DNA from 3 places in the Brevibacillus sp. IT-7CA2 genome. Region 2 is predicted to be linked to each of the others. Evidence: riboswitches for the same ligand, from Rfam matches in the RefSeq annotation. Region 2 holds a riboswitch; each other region holds the start of a gene.
What was found. Region 2 has a riboswitch for cyclic di-GMP ahead of ggt (gamma-glutamyltransferase). Riboswitches for the same ligand answer to the same signal wherever they lie in the genome.
Positions count from the first base shown of each region.

Region 1 (5,682 bases), on a different contig from region 2:
TACTTCGAGGATGCCCTCGCTATTTTTCTCAAAAGAAGTCTGTGACTCGGAAATCATATCCGATACGAGCTTCATTTTTTCGCGAATGGTCATGAGCAGACTCGAGATCGACTCAGAGGATAGCTTGGAGGATTCAGCCAGCTTGCGTACTTCATCTGCTACGACAGCAAATCCTCGGCCGTGTTCGCCTGCGCGAGACGCTTCAATCGTGGCATTGAGTGCCAACAGATTGGTTTGTGCAGAAATCTCGGAAATGGTTTGAATGATTTTCCCAATTGATTCGGTTTCTTTATTGAGCTCTTGAATCAGCTGGTTCGTACCTTGGATGTCCGTGATGAATCGTTCAAAGTCATTGCCGATGTTGCCAATGCGTTTGCCGCTCTCGCTAGTGGCTTCTTTGGTCGATTCTACGTACTCATGCATCTCTGTAACAGAGCGAGTCATATCCTCAACTTGCAGATTCGTCGAGCTCATTTCCCGACGCAGCTCGTCCGTATTGCTGGTCTGGACCGTAAAGGACTCCATAATGTCTTGCAGGGAAGCGACGGTTTCGACTGCGCGAACATTCACACCGTCCGTCACCTGGTTCAAATTCTCTTGATAGTCTTGCATAGAGGTAAGTGATTCATTGATCTGATCCAGAACACGTTGCAACGATTCCTTCGAGGCAATCGCTTCTTGCTTTTGTTGCTCACTTTCCTCTTGCAGCTTGTTATTGAATACAGCATGCATCATGCTCGTGACTGAGACGAAGCAGAAGGTAAGCAGGAAGTACATCAGATCAATATTATTAGTCGAATGGAAAATCGTTTCTCTCTGTGTCAGGAAGTAGTAAGAGACAATACCCAATGTCGATACAATCGTCAAAATATTGATGAGTCGGTCTTGATAAATCCCCATGACTGCTACAAAGAACATAATGGTCATGATATTGATCATATGCGGGTCCAGTCCAACTACGATGAACATGAAGATCCCGATTACGGCGAAGTTGAAAAACTTCATGAAGGGCGCTGCTTTTTCACGGAAGCGCGGGCGATTGGAGATGTAAGTAAAAGGTGCCAGCACGCCATACAAAATACCCAGTATCGTGAAAACGAATGTGTACGATACGCCTAGAAAGAGGTTTAAGACCTGAACAATCGTAATAATACTTGCGAATACGATTACGACCCAATTGTTTCTTCTTCTCAATAAATCAATGTTATCCATGTTGTCCATGTTACCCACCTACCTCGACTTTTACTTGGTTGGATGACGACGAATTGTACCAGGAATATTTCGGATCGTGCTTATTGTCATAGACATCTTTTAGATGAAAGAGGGTCGGAATGGCATCGGCCCCTTTGTAAAAGATGATATCTTTGGTCTGAGTCGCTTTTACTTGATACTTCTTGTTAATGAACGAAAAAAAAGTCGGATCTGCTACCCCAATTGCGTGGGTATAACCATGCTTTTCAGCGTAATCTATCATCAAGCAAATTCCCTTTGCCCCTAGTTGTCCGCGGTATTTCGGCAAAACAGCGAGACTGTCTACCTCCATTACTTTCATATCTTCTGTAATAACATCCTGAAAAAGTGATTTCATATAAGCACTTGATTTGGAAAAGGGCGTCATTTCAAATGTTCCACCTGCTTCACCATCTTCGGCAATTAAGAGGAACTGAGCCGAGCCTTCTTTCGCGTACTCCATCTCGAAGCCCATGCTTGTCCATACTGTTTCTTTGATTTCATGAAATTTTGCTAACTCTTGTACCGTTTCTACTTGTTTGTACATAACTTGTCCACTCCATCATTTTCTCTGATTGAACCATGTTGTGTATGTTTGACGTCTCAAAAGTTATGTTTTTCCATCCGTTACGAAAATGAAAGTGCTTTCATCCTCCTTTCAAAAATGTAAACACAAAAAAAGGCCGTTCCATCGAAATGGAACAACCGAAGCTACCAACATCGAATAAATAGTCTCAAGATGATGGCAACCCGGCTATCATGGTCAAAGACTGTAGACCCGTGGTTTTGCGTCGCCACCTTTCGATGACTTTGCCTTTTGCATTTTTTAGCAAAATTTGTAAAAAGGTGTCGAATTTTGCTAGATATAATCATGCAAAATATAAGCCAAAAGATATAGCTTTGTCAAGTTTTGGTAGGGAAAAGAAACTAATTGTTCATAAAGCATAGACGTACAAAAAACCAGTTATGGTATCAACTGGTTCTTCATTATAGGCGTTAGGTTAGGGTACGCAGAATGTCTAAAACTTCGGTTGGCTCCATTCGCTTTTTGTAATCTGGATCTAAACATGCTAACCGGATTACGCACTGGTTGTCGAGGATATAAGTAGCCGGAATGGGGAGCGTCCAAGAATCGTCACTATTAAAATGCTTGAGATCAATATCCAATGATCGGTAGGTATCCTGTAAATAATCAGGCAGTCTGAATCTGAGTTGATATTTTTCTGCTACATGGTTATTGGTATCGCATAACACGGGAAAGCTCAGTCCGGTTTTCTCTTGCATAGTAAGAGAGTATGCAGGAGATTGTGGACTAATGGCAAACAATTGGGCACCCAGAGAGGTTATCGTATCGATCTGTTTTTGGTATGCTTGCAGCTCCAAATTGCAGTAGGGGCACCATGATCCACGAAAAAACGTGAGGACGATGGGACCTTTTACGATTTCTTCCGACAAGGTAATGGTCTTGCCAGTGTGATCGTTCAATGTGAAATCATGCGCAATCGAACCAATCGGCAAGCCCTTTGCGTGTCCAGAGGTCCTCAGCTCCTCGATTGATCTTGTAAATGAATCTGTTACTTCACGAGTGAGGAAGTCTGCTATTTGAATGGTTGTATAATCTAGCTCTTCGCGCAGGCTCTGAAAATGTGGTTTATCCATATGTCGTTCCCCTCTTTTTCGAAAGAATAGTAGAAGCCATAGCTTTACGATATCTTTCTTTTGAAGGGAAAGATGTAAACTGGATTACATCTTCTTTAAAATGTTGTCCCGATGAATGGAAATGGTTTTAAAGCCTGTTTGAATCAGTTCTTCTCTTGCTAAAGCACGTAATGCTACCGTCACAGCTTCCCTGGATGCCCCGACAAAATGGGCGAGCTCTTGATGGGAAAGAGGTAACTCAATTTGTTGAAACGCAGAACTGTTAGGATTGCCAAATTGGTCGGCAAGCCTTACTAACGTGGAAATAATGCGATCTTGTAAAGGGAGAAGGGCAAGATTTTCGGCTGCTTGGCTGATCGAAATCATTCTATCGCTAATGATCTTCATGATCTTCATCATCAGTTGCGGATGTTCGATTAAGTAGCTCTCAAATTTTGCTTTGCTCATTTTACAAATGAGGCAGTCTTCGATGGTTTCTATATACATCTCCCGTGTACCTAACGAGAGCAGATCCACTTCTCCAAACACATTGCCTTCTCCGAGGATATCAAATGTAAACTGCCGACCATCCCGATTTACTTTATATAAACGTACTTTCCCCTGTTTGATGAAGTAGAATCCCTCCGAAAAAGTTTCTGGTGTTTGAATGCACGTATTTATGGGGAAAGGGGTTAAGGAGGTTAATTGATCGATTAAGCGCAAACTTTCCTCGGATAATGAATTCAACAAATAAAATTGGGATAAATATGTGATTCGGTTCATCATTTCTGTTCGGTCTGGGTCTTCAGAATGGTTCTTTTCGCTTTGGTAACAATTCTTTTCGTTTCCTTTGTATCAGAGATTCTTAGCCACTCGTCACAAAGCTGTATCACCCAGTCTGGTTGTGATTTACTCGCATCGTTCAACCAATTCCCTACAGAATCTTGAACATATTTAGATGCATCTGACTTCACTGGCATGAGCAAAGGTAGGCAGAGAGCAGGATCATTTTTCAATGCGTCAATATGCTTACACCAGACACCTCGTGGGCGTGTGGCTTCTACCGCAAAGCGGCGAGTATTTTCGTCGGTATCAAGTACCCATTTGCTCAGGAGTTGAATGGAATGGTTCAGATCATGCACGAGAGAATCTCGAATCGCCATCCATGCGATCTCTCTCACTCCAAAATGATGATCTGCCGCGAATTTTCTTATTTGCCTTAGTTTTTCTTCGAGCGATAAGGTGTTGTCCAAGCCAATGATATAGGCACTCCAACAACGTACACTGTCTGACTTGTGGGTAGCCAACGATAGGAAAACGGGAGACGTAGCTGTGGGTTCACCCGATTTGTGTAAGATCGCAAGTAGTTCTAGTCCAATCAGACGGATAGCTTTCATTCCGCTCATAGATCCCGTTTCTTCTAATTGATCAACAAGTCGAGCGACATGCGCATCTAATTGAACATGAGGCAGAACGCTTCGTAATAGATGAATATGATCAACAGCCTGCCATTCAGTCAAATTGACGCTTTCTAATTCTCCAGTATGAAGGAGTGCTAATACATTTTCAGGGATGAGTGAGGCTTTAACTGCTCCTTTTCTCGTGTGTACCGAATTCGGCATTTTCAACAAACCCCTTTTCACTGAAATGATAGACATTCAAAACGGAATAGCTGCAACAAAAGTATACATAAAAATCACCCGTAACAAAAATTTTCCAACCAACCGATAACTAGAAGGAATAGGAGGGGATTTTATGAAGGAAGTAAAAGTGATTCAATTTTACTTTTCTGGTGGCGGTGAAACGATTAGCATCGAATCGACGGAACCGGAAGAGATCATTCAAATGGTCGCTAATCAAAGCAACGGATGGCTTCAATATGATGATGTTGTCATCAACGTCAGAAATGTTTCGTATATCAAAGTACGCAATCAGGCGTAAGGATAGGAAAAGGGCGTCAAGCTCCAATACGAAAAAGCTCTCCTTTGAATGAGGAGGGCTTTTTCGTGTTGGAGGTATCGCTGCTGGTTATCCTATTTAATAGAAGAAAAAGGAGGGTGGAAAGATGACGTTGGAAGAAATCATGCAGAAGCTCGAAGCGATGGGGACAGAGCAGACGAAAAAAACGTTGTTGCGGCATGGGGCGAAAGAGCCTTTGTTTGGTGTGCGAGTCGGCGATATGAAAAAGCTGGTCAAGGAGGTAAAGCGTGATCAGCAGCTCGTTCAGGCGCTGTACGATACGGGAAACTACGACGCCATGTACTTGGCTGGATTGACGGTTGACCCGAAGAGCATGACAAAAGAGCGGCTGCAGGCTTGGGTCAAGGAAGCGTCTTGGTACGCGCCCGCCGAATATACGGTTGCGAGTGTAGCCGCTGAGAGCCCTTTTGCTATGGAGTTGGCGAGGGAATGGATCGAGTCAAAAGAAGAGATGGTAGCCACATGTGGGTGGAATACGTATTCGAACTACTTGTCGATTACTCCCGATGAACGGCTAGATAAAGAAGAAATCAAGCGGCTCCTCATGAGAGTAAAGGAGACGATTCACCAGGAACAAAATCGCGTACGGTACACCATGAATCAATTCGTTATTTCAGTAGGAGCGTATGTACCGGAACTTCATCAGGAAGCGTTGGAAGTGGCAGCAGCGATTGGCAAAGTACATGTGGACGTCGGACAGACAGCGTGCAAGGTTCCGTTGGCTACGGAGTATATCAAAAAGATAGAGGAACGAGGGAGTGTCGGAAAAAAGAAAAAGACGTGCATCTGCTAGTCGGGCATTTTACTCATTCATTTGGCGTATATTTCTAAGGT
Region 1 is NZ_CATKQT010000033.1:70,514-76,195, forward strand. It holds gene ACM6JA_RS16905 (methyl-accepting chemotaxis protein) at 1-1,230, opposite strand, end outside; gene ACM6JA_RS16910 (GNAT family N-acetyltransferase) at 1,223-1,777, opposite strand; cyclic di-GMP riboswitch class I at 1,972-2,055, opposite strand; gene ACM6JA_RS16915 (peroxiredoxin-like family protein) at 2,227-2,889, opposite strand; gene ACM6JA_RS16920 (Crp/Fnr family transcriptional regulator) at 2,974-3,651, opposite strand; gene ACM6JA_RS16925 (DNA alkylation repair protein) at 3,651-4,490, opposite strand; gene ACM6JA_RS16930 (hypothetical protein) at 4,624-4,809, shown strand; gene ACM6JA_RS16935 (DNA alkylation repair protein) at 4,934-5,641, shown strand.
Region 1: linked by a shared signal. The riboswitch ahead of ACM6JA_RS16910 (GNAT family N-acetyltransferase) and the one ahead of ggt (gamma-glutamyltransferase) in region 2 are both predicted to bind cyclic di-GMP.

Region 2 (5,682 bases):
AGGAAATATAATAAAGGTAGACTGCTGAGATTAACTCAGCAGTCTGACAAAATATCAATATCCCATTGCTGCGCCTTCACCGCGAGGGTCAGCACCGCCAAATTTTACATTAGTTTGCGGGTCAATCAGGATTGCGCCGGACTGTCCCATCGTATCGGTATAGGCTGCTTCCAGCTTTTCGACTGGATGTCCACGTTTAATTAACTCGTCCAGGACTTCTTGAGGGATGCGGCTTTCCACCTTGAGATTGTTGGAAGCAGATCCCCAGTTGCGTCCATGCAGCCATCTTGGCGCTTCGATTGCGTCTTGCACGCTGAAACCAAAGTCGATGATACGCGTGACGAGAGCGGCTTGCGTTTGCGGCTGTCCTTCTCCCCCTTGTGTTCCGTAGAGAAGATAAGGCTTGTCCCCTTTAAAGAGCATAGCTGGGTTAATTGTGTGGAAGGTGCGTTTTCCTGGTTCCAAGTGATTGATGTGTTTGGGATCCAAAGAGAAATAGCTTCCGCGGTTTTGCAAAAGGATGCCCGTATCTTTCGCTACGATCCCGGAACCCCAGTCAAAATAGTGACTCTGAATGATGGACACTGCATTTCCATCTTTGTCGACGATCCCGAACCAGGTTGTATCGCCTTTTGGATCAAGCGGTTCTACGGATTTGGCGGCTTGCTTCATATCAATGCGCGCTGCTAAATCTTTCCCGTGCTGCTTGGACAACAGCTCATCCACAGGGATATCCACAAAGGCAGGGTCAGTCAGCCATTTGTCGCGGTCAGCAAAAGACTGTTTGGTAGCTTCCACAATCGTGTGATAGTAATCGGGTGTTCCTTCACCCATGCTCTTGAGGTCAAAATTGTTCAAAACATTAAGAATAGAGAGCGAAGCCATGCCTTGGGAGTTAGGCGGAACGTTGTACGCTTTATAACCGCGGTAGTCTACCGAAATTGGATCTGCCCAAGTGGAGGTGTGCTTCTCAAAATCCTTCAACGTAAGCAATCCGCCGTTGGCTTGCATGTCTGCTACGATTTTTTTAGCAACTTCTCCTTTATAAAAACCGTCAGCACCTTTTTTTGCAATGATTCGCAAAGTATTGGCAAGATCCTTTTGTTTGAGAATTTCGCCCGCTGCATAGGGATCGCCGTTGGGCTTCAGGAATGTTTTGCGGAATCCATCAAAACGTTGAAGATTCTTCAAGTCATTGTCAGTTGGATCTGTGGCGTATTTCGTCCAATATACTTGGTTGGGGGAGACTGGATATCCGTTCTGGGCGTATCCAATGGCAGGCTCAAGCAGTCTGTTCCATTGAAGCTTACTGTTGCCCATGTTTTTATGGGCGTAGTTGTACGCCTCCCACCAGCCGGAGACGACACCAGGGACAGTGTTTGCCGATTCATAACCGCGGGACGGGATTTTTTCGTAGCCTTTGTTTTTGTAATAGTCGATGGTTGCCTTTTCGCCTGCGCGACCACTGCCGTTCAGCGCCTTCAGCTCTTTTGTTTTGGCATTGTAGATGAGCCAGAAGTTATCTCCACCAATGGTTGTGTAATGAGGATAGACGACAGCTAATGTGGAAGCGGCTGTAATAGCAGCATCTACTGCATTTCCACCGTCTTCCAATGTCTTCAGGGCCGCAGCCGTAGCCAGATAGTGAGGAGTCGTCACCATTGCGTTCGGTGACATCGATGTTGGACGGTTAGCAGCTTGTGCTCCAGAGAATGTTGTTAGCCCGATGACAGCAGTCAGCGTGACGGTCGAGAGTTTCTTCCAGAATGACATTCCTATGAAACCTCCTTCATGATGAACAGAATAATGATTCATTAAACCGGCTATCCGCTGTTGCCTCACCTCCTTTAAAAGCTAAAAATACACAAACATACAAAAATAGACAAAAATAGACATTGTGAGTGCAAAAAAAGACCAATGATATAGGATCATTGGTCTCGTCCTACATCAATACTTCGGTAGCTGGCAAGCGTGTCCGCTGTTGCGGAGGTAGCCCCTGTAGCTTTGCGTCGCCGGATTTCCCCGGGTATGCCGTTTCGATATCAATGGATGAAGTAGAAAATTGACACAGATACTGATTCGATCGTTGTGGGAAAATGTTCCTAAAACTCCGTTTGCCAATAATATAGACTATTTACCATTTGTGGTAAATAAGAAAAAATATTTTAATCCAGAAAAATAGTGAGAAATGTTATGGGGAAGGTTGTTTTTCGCAGACATTCACACACCTCCTGGGGCTGAACTGCTTATGATGATAAAAAGGCACATTCGCCAAGGAGTGAAACAAAGACCATGATGCATCCCGATACAGAATTGCGCTATATCAACGATGAGATCGGGTACGGTGTGTTTGCGACAAGGTTTATCCCAAAAGGAACGATTGTATGGGCACAGGATAATTTGGACCAGGTGTTGGACCCTGTATTTGTGGAAAGACTTGACTCATTACGAAAACAGGACGTACAAAAATATTCGTTTAAGAACCAGTTCGGAAAGTACATTCTTTGTTGGGATAAGGCAAGGTACGTGAACCACAGCTTTCATGCGAATTGTGTGCCGACCATGTATGACCTGGAATTGGCTGCACGGGATGTTTTGCCGGGTGAAGAGTTGACTGATGATTATGGGACGTTGAATCTGGATGAACCTTTTGATTGTTTGCCCGAGTCCGACACGGACCGCTCCCGCGTAATGCCCGATGACTTGCTTCGGTATTACCCGCAGTGGGATCGGATTGCTGCGGAAGCATTCCAACGTTTCAATCATGTTGAACAGCCTTTGCTGCATCTGATTTCCCCGAAGCATCTCGAAACGATTCGTGGGATCACGGAGCAGCGCTTAGCCATTGATTCTGTCATTCATCTGTATTGCAGGTCACAATGGCAAACGAGGCAGCAATGGAAGACGTGAGCGGGTCGGTCAACGACCCGATTTTGTTGAACTCTGGGTAGAGAATCAGTATTATGGAATGTAAAGGTGAAGTGAAAGGTTGATTTCATTGGAAAACAAGGTAGCGGCATCCAATTTTATCCGCAATATCATGATTGATGACTTGCAAGAGGGCAAAGTAAAGGAAATCATTACCCGCTTTCCCCCAGAACCGAACGGGTATCTTCATATTGGACATGCAAAAGCAATCTGCCTCAACTTTGAGTTGGCACGAGAATTTTCCGGCAAGGCCAACCTTCGATTTGACGATACCAACCCGGTAAAGGAAGACATCGAATACGTAGAGGCCATCAAAAGGGACGTTCAATGGCTAGGCTTCGAATGGGACGGGCTGTTTTTTGCATCTAATTACTTTGAAGAGATGTACAACCGTGCGGTGGTGTTGATTAAAAAAGGTTTGGCTTACGTAGATGATCTGTCTCCTGAAGACATGCGTAAAATGCGTGGAACATGGACAGAGCCAGGCACAGAAAGTCCGTTCCGTAACCGATCTGTGGAGGAAAACCTGGACCTGTTTGCACGGATGCGCCAAGGGGAATTCAAGGACGGAGAAAAGGTGCTGCGTGCGAAAATCGATATGGCTTCTCAGAACTTCAACATGCGTGATCCGGTTCTGTATCGAATCTCCCATGCAACGCATCACAACACGGGCGACAAATGGTGCATCTATCCGATGTACGACTTCGCTCATCCGTTGGAGGATGCTATTGAGGGCGTGACACACTCCCTGTGCTCACTGGAATTCGAAGATCATCGTCCGTTGTATGACTGGGTAGTCCGCGAGTGCGAAATGGAGAAGGTACCACGCCAGTACGAATTTGCTCGCTTGAACCTGACCAACACCGTTATGAGTAAACGCAAGCTGAAACAGCTTGTCGATGAGAATGTAGTAGACGGCTGGGATGACCCGCGCATGCCAACCATCGCAGGCTTCCGTCGTCGCGGCTATACACCAGAAGCGATTCGTACATTCGCTCGTGAAGTAGGGGTAGCGCGCGCTAACAGCACGGTTGACGAGAAAATGCTGGAGTATTTCATCCGTGAGGACCTGAAACTGAAGGCACCACGTACGATGGCTGTTTTGAATCCGTTGAAGGTCGTCATCACGAACTATCCGGAAGGACAAGTCGAGATGCTCGAAGCGGAGATCAATCCAGAGAACCTAGAGATGGGCAATCGTCAAATTCCGTTCTCCCGCGAAATCTACATTGAGCAGGATGACTTCATGGAAAACCCGCCGAGCAAGTATTTCCGCTTGTTCCCGGGAAATGAAGTGCGTCTGAAGCACGCGTACTTCATTAAGTGCAATGACATCGTGAAGGATGCAGATGGCAACGTGATCGAGATCCATTGCACGTATGACCCTGAGACGAAGAGCGGCAGCGGTTTTACAGGTCGCAAGGTAAAAGGTACGATTCACTGGGTGGATGCAACCAATGCAGTTCCTGCTGAATTCCGTCTGTACGAGCCATTGATTATGGATGATGAAGACGCGGAGGGTACTTTCCTCGACAACGTTAACCCGAATTCGTTGGAAGTGCTGCAAGGCTATGTGGAGCCAAATATGAAAGAAACCAAGCCACAAGACAAGTATCAATTTTTCCGTCATGGCTATTTCAATGTCGATCCGAAGCATACGACAGATGATAAGCTCGTATTCAACCGGATTGTATCGTTGAAGAGTTCCTTTGAACTGCCAAAAGCATAGGAAATACCTATATAAATCAAGCGCTGCTGTGCATGGAGAACCCGTGTGCAGCAGTGCTTTTTTCTTTCGTGATTATAAATTGGCGTGTATAATTATTCTGTTACATAAAGGGGGACAGGCAGTGAACGGGAGAGCAGAACTAACACGTAGTTTGAAGTTGCGACATATTGTCGTAATTGGACTGGGCTACATGGCCCCGATGGCCGTTTTTGACACCTTTGGCATTGTTTCTGGAGATACGGGGGGGCACGTTCCTGCTGCTTATGCAGTCACACTTCTTGCGATCCTGTTTACGGCGGCAAGCTACGGAAAGATGGTACGGCTATTCCCTTCAGCAGGGACCGCGTATACGTATACACAACAAACGATTCATCCCTATGCAGGATTTTTGGTAGGATGGGCGTCCTTGCTGGATTATTTATTTTTACCGATGATTAACGCCTTGTTGACGGGAGTATACCTATCATCCGTGTTTCCTGACGTGTCGACAGCGTGGTGGATTATTGGCTTCATTGCTTTGGTGACGGGGTTAAACGTATTTCGCGTAACGGTAACCGCATCCGTTAACTCGATTCTGGTGCTGTTTCAAGTCGTGGTCGTCGTGTTATTTGCGGGATTGGCAATCCGTGGTCTTATGCAAGGTGACGGGCTTGGGCAAGTATTCAACTTGCGTCCATTTGTGTCACCGGATATGTCTGTAGTTGCACTGCTTTCTGGTGCGTCGATTCTTTGCTTTTCCTTCCTTGGCTTTGATGCAGTAACCACGCTAACGGAGGAAACCGTAGATGCGAAAAAGACGATTCCTCGCGGGATTATGCTCGTAGCACTCGCAGGAGGAGCGTTGTTTATTACGGCATCTTACTTCATGCAATCATTATTTCCTGATGTTTCGGTATTGTCTGATCCAGAAGCGGCCTCTGCGGAGATTGCTTTGTTTATCGGTGGGACGATCTTTCAATTGGTGTTTTTAGCGGCAGCGTTGTCTTCGACACTAGCATCCGGGCTCGTATCTGTCACGAGCGTAA
Region 2 is NZ_CATKQT010000055.1:235,977-241,658, forward strand. It holds gene ggt (gamma-glutamyltransferase) at 55-1,773, opposite strand; cyclic di-GMP riboswitch class I at 1,955-2,043, opposite strand; gene ACM6JA_RS31070 (SET domain-containing protein) at 2,293-2,910, shown strand; gene ACM6JA_RS31075 (glutamine--tRNA ligase/YqeY domain fusion protein) at 2,990-4,657, shown strand; gene ACM6JA_RS31080 (APC family permease) at 4,779-5,682, shown strand, end outside.

Region 3 (5,682 bases), on a different contig from region 2:
ATCTCAAATTCCGGGTGACTTCCCAGGAAGTTAACCAGTGACTGCTCATTTTCTAACGGAGCAAATGTGCAGGTGGAGTAGACCAATGTCCCGCCTGGCTTCAGCATCGCAGCGGCCGCCTCGAGAATATCGCCTTGCATGACATGGCACTCGGTTACTTTTGCAGGGCTCCAGTCTTCGATTGCTTCGGGGAGCTTGCGGAACATTCCTTCGCCAGAGCATGGAGCGTCTACTAAAATTCGGTCAAAAAACTGGGGGAATCGCTCCTGTAAGCGTTCAGGCGTTTCATTGGTCACGACGGCATTGGTCACGCCGCAGCGCTCCAGATTTTCTGACAAGGCTTTTGCGCGAACAGGATGGATTTCGTTTGCCACGAGCATTCCTTGTCCACGCAAAAACGCTGCAAGCTGCGTCGATTTCCCCCCTGGCGCTGCACACAAGTCGAGGATTCGCTCACCAGGTTGTGCACCGAGTGCTTCGGCAGCGGACATCGCGCTTGGCTCCTGCAAGTAGTACATGCCAGCGGAGTGAAAAGGATGCTTGCCGGGCCGATCTGGCTCTTTGTAGCGAAAACCGTTTTCGCACCAAGGGACTGTTTCCAGAGCAAACGGCGAGATATTTAAAAAATCGTCACGACCCACCTTCAACGGATTGACCCGCAAGCCGTGTGTCACAGGCTGATTATACGAGGAAACGAAGGCCTCATAGTCGTGTCCGAGCAAGGTTTTCATGCGCTCGGTAAATGATGTTGGTAAATTTTTTGTCATAACAGCCTCCGATGTCAGATTTTGGCCCCATGTGAAAGGAAAAGATAGAATCATGGCGAATCATAGAGAATGAGGTGAGAGCATTATGGAAGGATCCCGTGCAAAACGCTACCGCTCCCGGCGGAGGAATGACTCGGAAGTAAGCCGGTTTTGGATCATGGGGTTGCTGTTCTCACTGCTGGTGCTCGCTTTTGAATTCTTTATCGAAATACCCGCCGACGCAGATTGGCTAATCGATATGGAGATGGCTTTGTTTTCTGCCAGCTTTACGTTACTTGCCTTTTATCTGCTCGGACTTACCTTTGCCTTTTCTCGCCACCAAAAGGCAGGGAAGATCAATCACCAAATCATCATCTATGTATGGTTGGGTGCGATCTTGTTTCACTTGTTCCTGCTCATCAGCAATTTGTCCAATCAGCATGTGTACAAAGCAGGGATCATTCTATTTTTAGGACCATTGTTTTTAACTGTCTACCATTTTATCACGTACTTGGCAGCTTTGCGTGAGGAGCGTGAGGAGCAGGAGGCAGCTACGACAGCTACGCTTGAGCGTACGGCCTACCAGATGATTCTGGAGGGTGGGCGTGTATACAGCGAGCTCAGTCGCCTGAAAACAGAATATCCAGAAGTGGAGCAAATGCTTCGTGCCAACGATTTTCACGATAAACTGGAGCGCTATGCTTTGGAAATGCAGCAGTATTTGCAGGCGAAGCATTTTGAGCGTAAAGACGTGGAGCTCTTGGAGGGTCACTATTATTTCTTGGAAAACTTGCTGAGCTTGGCGAAACAACATCCGGGAATAATCGAGTCCCGCGTATATAGCCGCCGAGGTGACAATTGATGGGTACAAAGGAGAGAGAAGCGGATGTTTTGGAAAAAAGACAAAGGCCTAGCAGAAAAAGAGACAGCAGCGACGACAGTGGCAACTCCCACAACCACAATGGCAGGCCACCAAGACGCTTGGAAACATGAGCTTCGCGGTATTTACGAACAGATGGGTGCGATTCTCACTTCGAACCAAGCGATGAACGCCGAATCAGAGCAAACGGTGCGATTGGTGACGAGGATGAAGCGTGTCGTAGATAATATCCAGGTCATTAACGAGCGGGATGATGAATCTGCGAGCCAACTGTCGGATCGAGGAGAGCGCTTGACGGACATCTGTAAACAATCGGTAGCGCGTGCAGATGAAGGTAAGAAGGCGATGACGGACGTTGTGGAAGTCATGAGCCTGCTCGACAAAGAATCGGTCCATACGTCCAAGTCCATGAGCCGCTTGGAAGAGCGCTCTTCGGAAATTACGAGCATCGTCAAGGTGATCAGTGACATTGCCAATCAGACCAACCTTCTCGCTTTGAATGCAGCGATAGAAGCGGCACGTGCGGGTGAACAGGGCCGAGGCTTTGCTGTAGTAGCAGATGAAGTACGCAAGCTGGCCGAGATGACAGCGAACTCGACCAAGACGATTGCAGAATTGATCGGCAAGATTCAGGAAGAAACAAAAGAAGCGTTGTCCAACAGTGAAAAAAGCAGCAGTGCGATCAAAAACGGACTTTCTACCAGCAAGGATGCTGCGGAGAAGACGGATCAGATCGTGAACGCTTTCCAGGCACTGAACGTCGAAGTGTCAGGTGTGATGGAAATCATCGCGCACCAAAAGCGATTTGCTGACGATGTGTCCCAACAGGTAAGTGATGCGAAGGGCTTGCTGGAAGAGCTGAATGAAGGCTTGACCAAGCATGTGAGGGACGCCAACGCGGTAGAGCAAATGCTCGCGACGAGCGTAAAGGATGTCAAAAAGATATTGTGATCATAAGGAAGAAGAACCAGGAGTCCGTATCCCAAGAGATGCGGATTTTTTGGTATTTGTTCAATTTGGTTCACTAAAATTTTACATATTTCTGTTTGACTATTAGGAATAGAGTACTATAATCAAAGTAAGATTCTCCATAACTTTCCTTTTTTCGACAAAATCATATCAGCATTCGCTATGAATGGGCAAACCCACTGAAAATTGGGGACGCAAAGCCACGGGCCTAATGTACACGTTACGATGGCAGCCGGGTTGCCGACTAGCAGTGTATTTTGCTGTTTTAGTTTTACGGCTCCTTTCATGCGAAGGGGGCCTATTTACTTTACAAAAGGGAGAGGTTAAAGCATGTCAATCCTTCAAACACTGGACAAGCAGTACATCAATGGGGAGTGGCGCGACGGACTTGGCGCGAAGACATTGCAAGATATCAACCCTTACAACGGGGAAGTCATCGCAGAATTCAAAATGGCAAATTTGGAGGATATCGACGCGGCTTACAAAGCGGCAGCCGACGCGAAAAAAGAGTGGGATGAAGTGAATGCCTATACCAAATCCCGAATGTTGGAGCGTGCTGTTCACTATATCGAAGAGAATGAAGAAGAAATCATTCAGATCATCATTCGTGAATTGGGTGGAACCCGACTGAAGGCATTTTTTGAGATCGGGCTTGTGAAGGATATTATTCGCGAGGCGGCTACGTTCCCGGTACGCATGGAAGGAAAAATTCTTCCTTCTCCCGTAGACGGAAAAGAAAATCGATTGTATCGGATTCCCGCAGGAGTTGTTGGTGTCATCAGTCCGTTCAACTTCCCGTTCTATCTGTCGATGAAGTCCGTAGCGCCAGCTCTTGGCGCGGGCAACGGCGTCGTCCTCAAACCGCATGAGCACACGCCAATCACGGGTGGTACTCTCATCGCGAAAATTTTTGAAGAAGTAGGTTTGCCAAAAGGCTTGATCAACGTCGTTGTGACGGATATTGCTGAAATTGGCGATGGTTTTGTCTCCCACCCGATTCCGCGCATCCTTTCGTTTACAGGCTCTAGCCAAGTAGGAAGCCATATTGCGCAAGTGGCAGCGAAGCATTTCAAAAAGGCGATTTTGGAGCTGGGCGGCAATAGTGCACTGATTGTTTTGGAGGATGCGGATCTCCAGTATGCCGTCAATGCAGCGGTATTCAGCCGCTTTACCCACCAAGGTCAGATTTGCATGTCGGCTAACCGGGTTCTGGTTCACCAAGATGTATACGATAAATTCCTCGATCTGTATGTGGAAAAAGTATCTGGACTCAAGGTTGGCGACCCAAATGATCCTGACACAGTAATCGGTCCGTTGATCAATCAACGGCAAGTCACCAACCTGATGGCAACGATCGATGAGGCGATACGCGAAGGGGCCGTTCCTGCACTGAAAGGGGAAGTAAAAGGCAACGTTGTCGAGCCGATCGTTTTGACAGGAGTGACCACAGACATGTCGATTGCATCCAAAGAGCTGTTTGGTCCGGCTGTTTGCATCATGTCGTTTGCTTCCGAGGAAGAAGCGATTCGCATGGCGAACGAGACACCATTTGGATTGTCCGGGGCGATTCATACACGCGATCTGGAGAGAGGTGCCCAGATGGCCAAACGAATTGAGACTGGTATGATTCACATCAACGATGGAACGATCAATGACGAACCAATCGTGGCGTTTGGCGGTGAAAAGCACTCCGGGTTGGGACGTTTGAATGGTCAATGGAGTTTAGAAGAGTTCACTACGCTGAAATGGATTTCGGTTCAACACAAAAAGCGCCAATTTCCGTACTAATGCCAGCAAAATATAGAGGTGAAGAGGGTCATGCACGGTTACGTAGAATGGAACGAAACAGAAGCTTTCGAAAAGGGGAAAAACGCAGAACTGCTCGAGGCGTTCATCAAGGTTGCCCCTTATTTAAATGATTTACTCACCGATGACATTACCATTGGGGTCTACGACACGGAAAAGCTATTGCGTAATGTGCCTGCCCAAACATTTGCGCTGCAAGTCAAGCCAGGTGATCCACTCCAGGAAGGAGATGTGATCACCAACGCGATTCGTAAAAACACCAAGCAGGCGATGATGGTCCCCAAAGAATTATTTGGTTTTCCTCTCGTCGCACGGGCGATCCCCCTGCATGATCACACGGGAAAAGTCATCGGCGGTGTCGGCATTGGATCCAGTATGGAGCGAGCCAATGAGCTATATGAAATTGCCGCAAATCTCTCGAGTGTCGTCGAGCAGGTCAGTGCCACCACACAAGAGATGGCTGTGCAGATCGGGAATTTGAACGAGCAAATGAAGGCGGTCTCAGAGCAAGCCAATGATGTGAGCCAAAGTACGACTGAGATCGAGCAAATTACTCTCGCCGTGAAAAAAATCGCTGATCAAAGTAACATTTTGGGACTGAATGCGAGCATTGAGGCTGCGCGGGTAGGAGATGCAGGGCGTGGATTCGCTGTCGTTGCGAATGAGGTTCGCAATATGGCGACGGATTCACGGGCGAATGCAGACAAAATCAAGCAAACCACAGATTCCATCCGGGATTTGATAACCCTGCTGCAAAATTCGATTGAATTGATCAATCAAACCATGGAGAGTCAGGCAGCTGCTACGGAGGAAATTTCTGCGACAATGGTCGAAGTGAGCGACAATACGCAAAAGCTGGCAGGGCTTTCCCAAGAAGTGTTTGAAATAAAGTAAGCCCATATATGTAACAAAATTCCCCTCTCAGGAGTCTAACTTTAGAGAGGGGAATTTTTCCTTTAGTTCTTTTGTGTGGTGGGTAGCGATTGCTCCAGCATATAGCGATACACCGGGACTTCATCGCCTTTTTCAACGGGCAAGAAGTTAAACGTGACGTAGCTGTCTACTGATTCCGGTTCCAAGGCCAATGCTATGAAGTTGGCGTTTGGCTGGGCCATGCTGAACACGTAGCTACCCGCAGGAAAGGTTTTCGTTGTTTCTGTTACATTTGCAGTCACTTGGTTGGTGAAATGCCCATTCTCGTAAATCGTATTCACCTTGTTTTCCAAAATGGTGTAGCTTTCTACTGCTATGGTCGTTTCTTTTGATAGCTTGCTTACCGAA
Region 3 is NZ_CATKQT010000051.1:262,140-267,821, reverse strand. It holds gene ACM6JA_RS24790 (RsmB/NOP family class I SAM-dependent RNA methyltransferase) at 1-767, opposite strand, end outside; gene ACM6JA_RS24785 (hypothetical protein) at 853-1,608, shown strand; gene ACM6JA_RS24780 (methyl-accepting chemotaxis protein) at 1,633-2,577, shown strand; cyclic di-GMP riboswitch class I at 2,755-2,840, shown strand; gene ACM6JA_RS24775 (aldehyde dehydrogenase family protein) at 2,926-4,383, shown strand; gene ACM6JA_RS24770 (methyl-accepting chemotaxis protein) at 4,414-5,295, shown strand; gene ACM6JA_RS24765 (M14 family metallocarboxypeptidase) at 5,358-5,682, opposite strand, start outside.
Region 3: linked by a shared signal. The riboswitch ahead of ACM6JA_RS24775 (aldehyde dehydrogenase family protein) and the one ahead of ggt (gamma-glutamyltransferase) in region 2 are both predicted to bind cyclic di-GMP.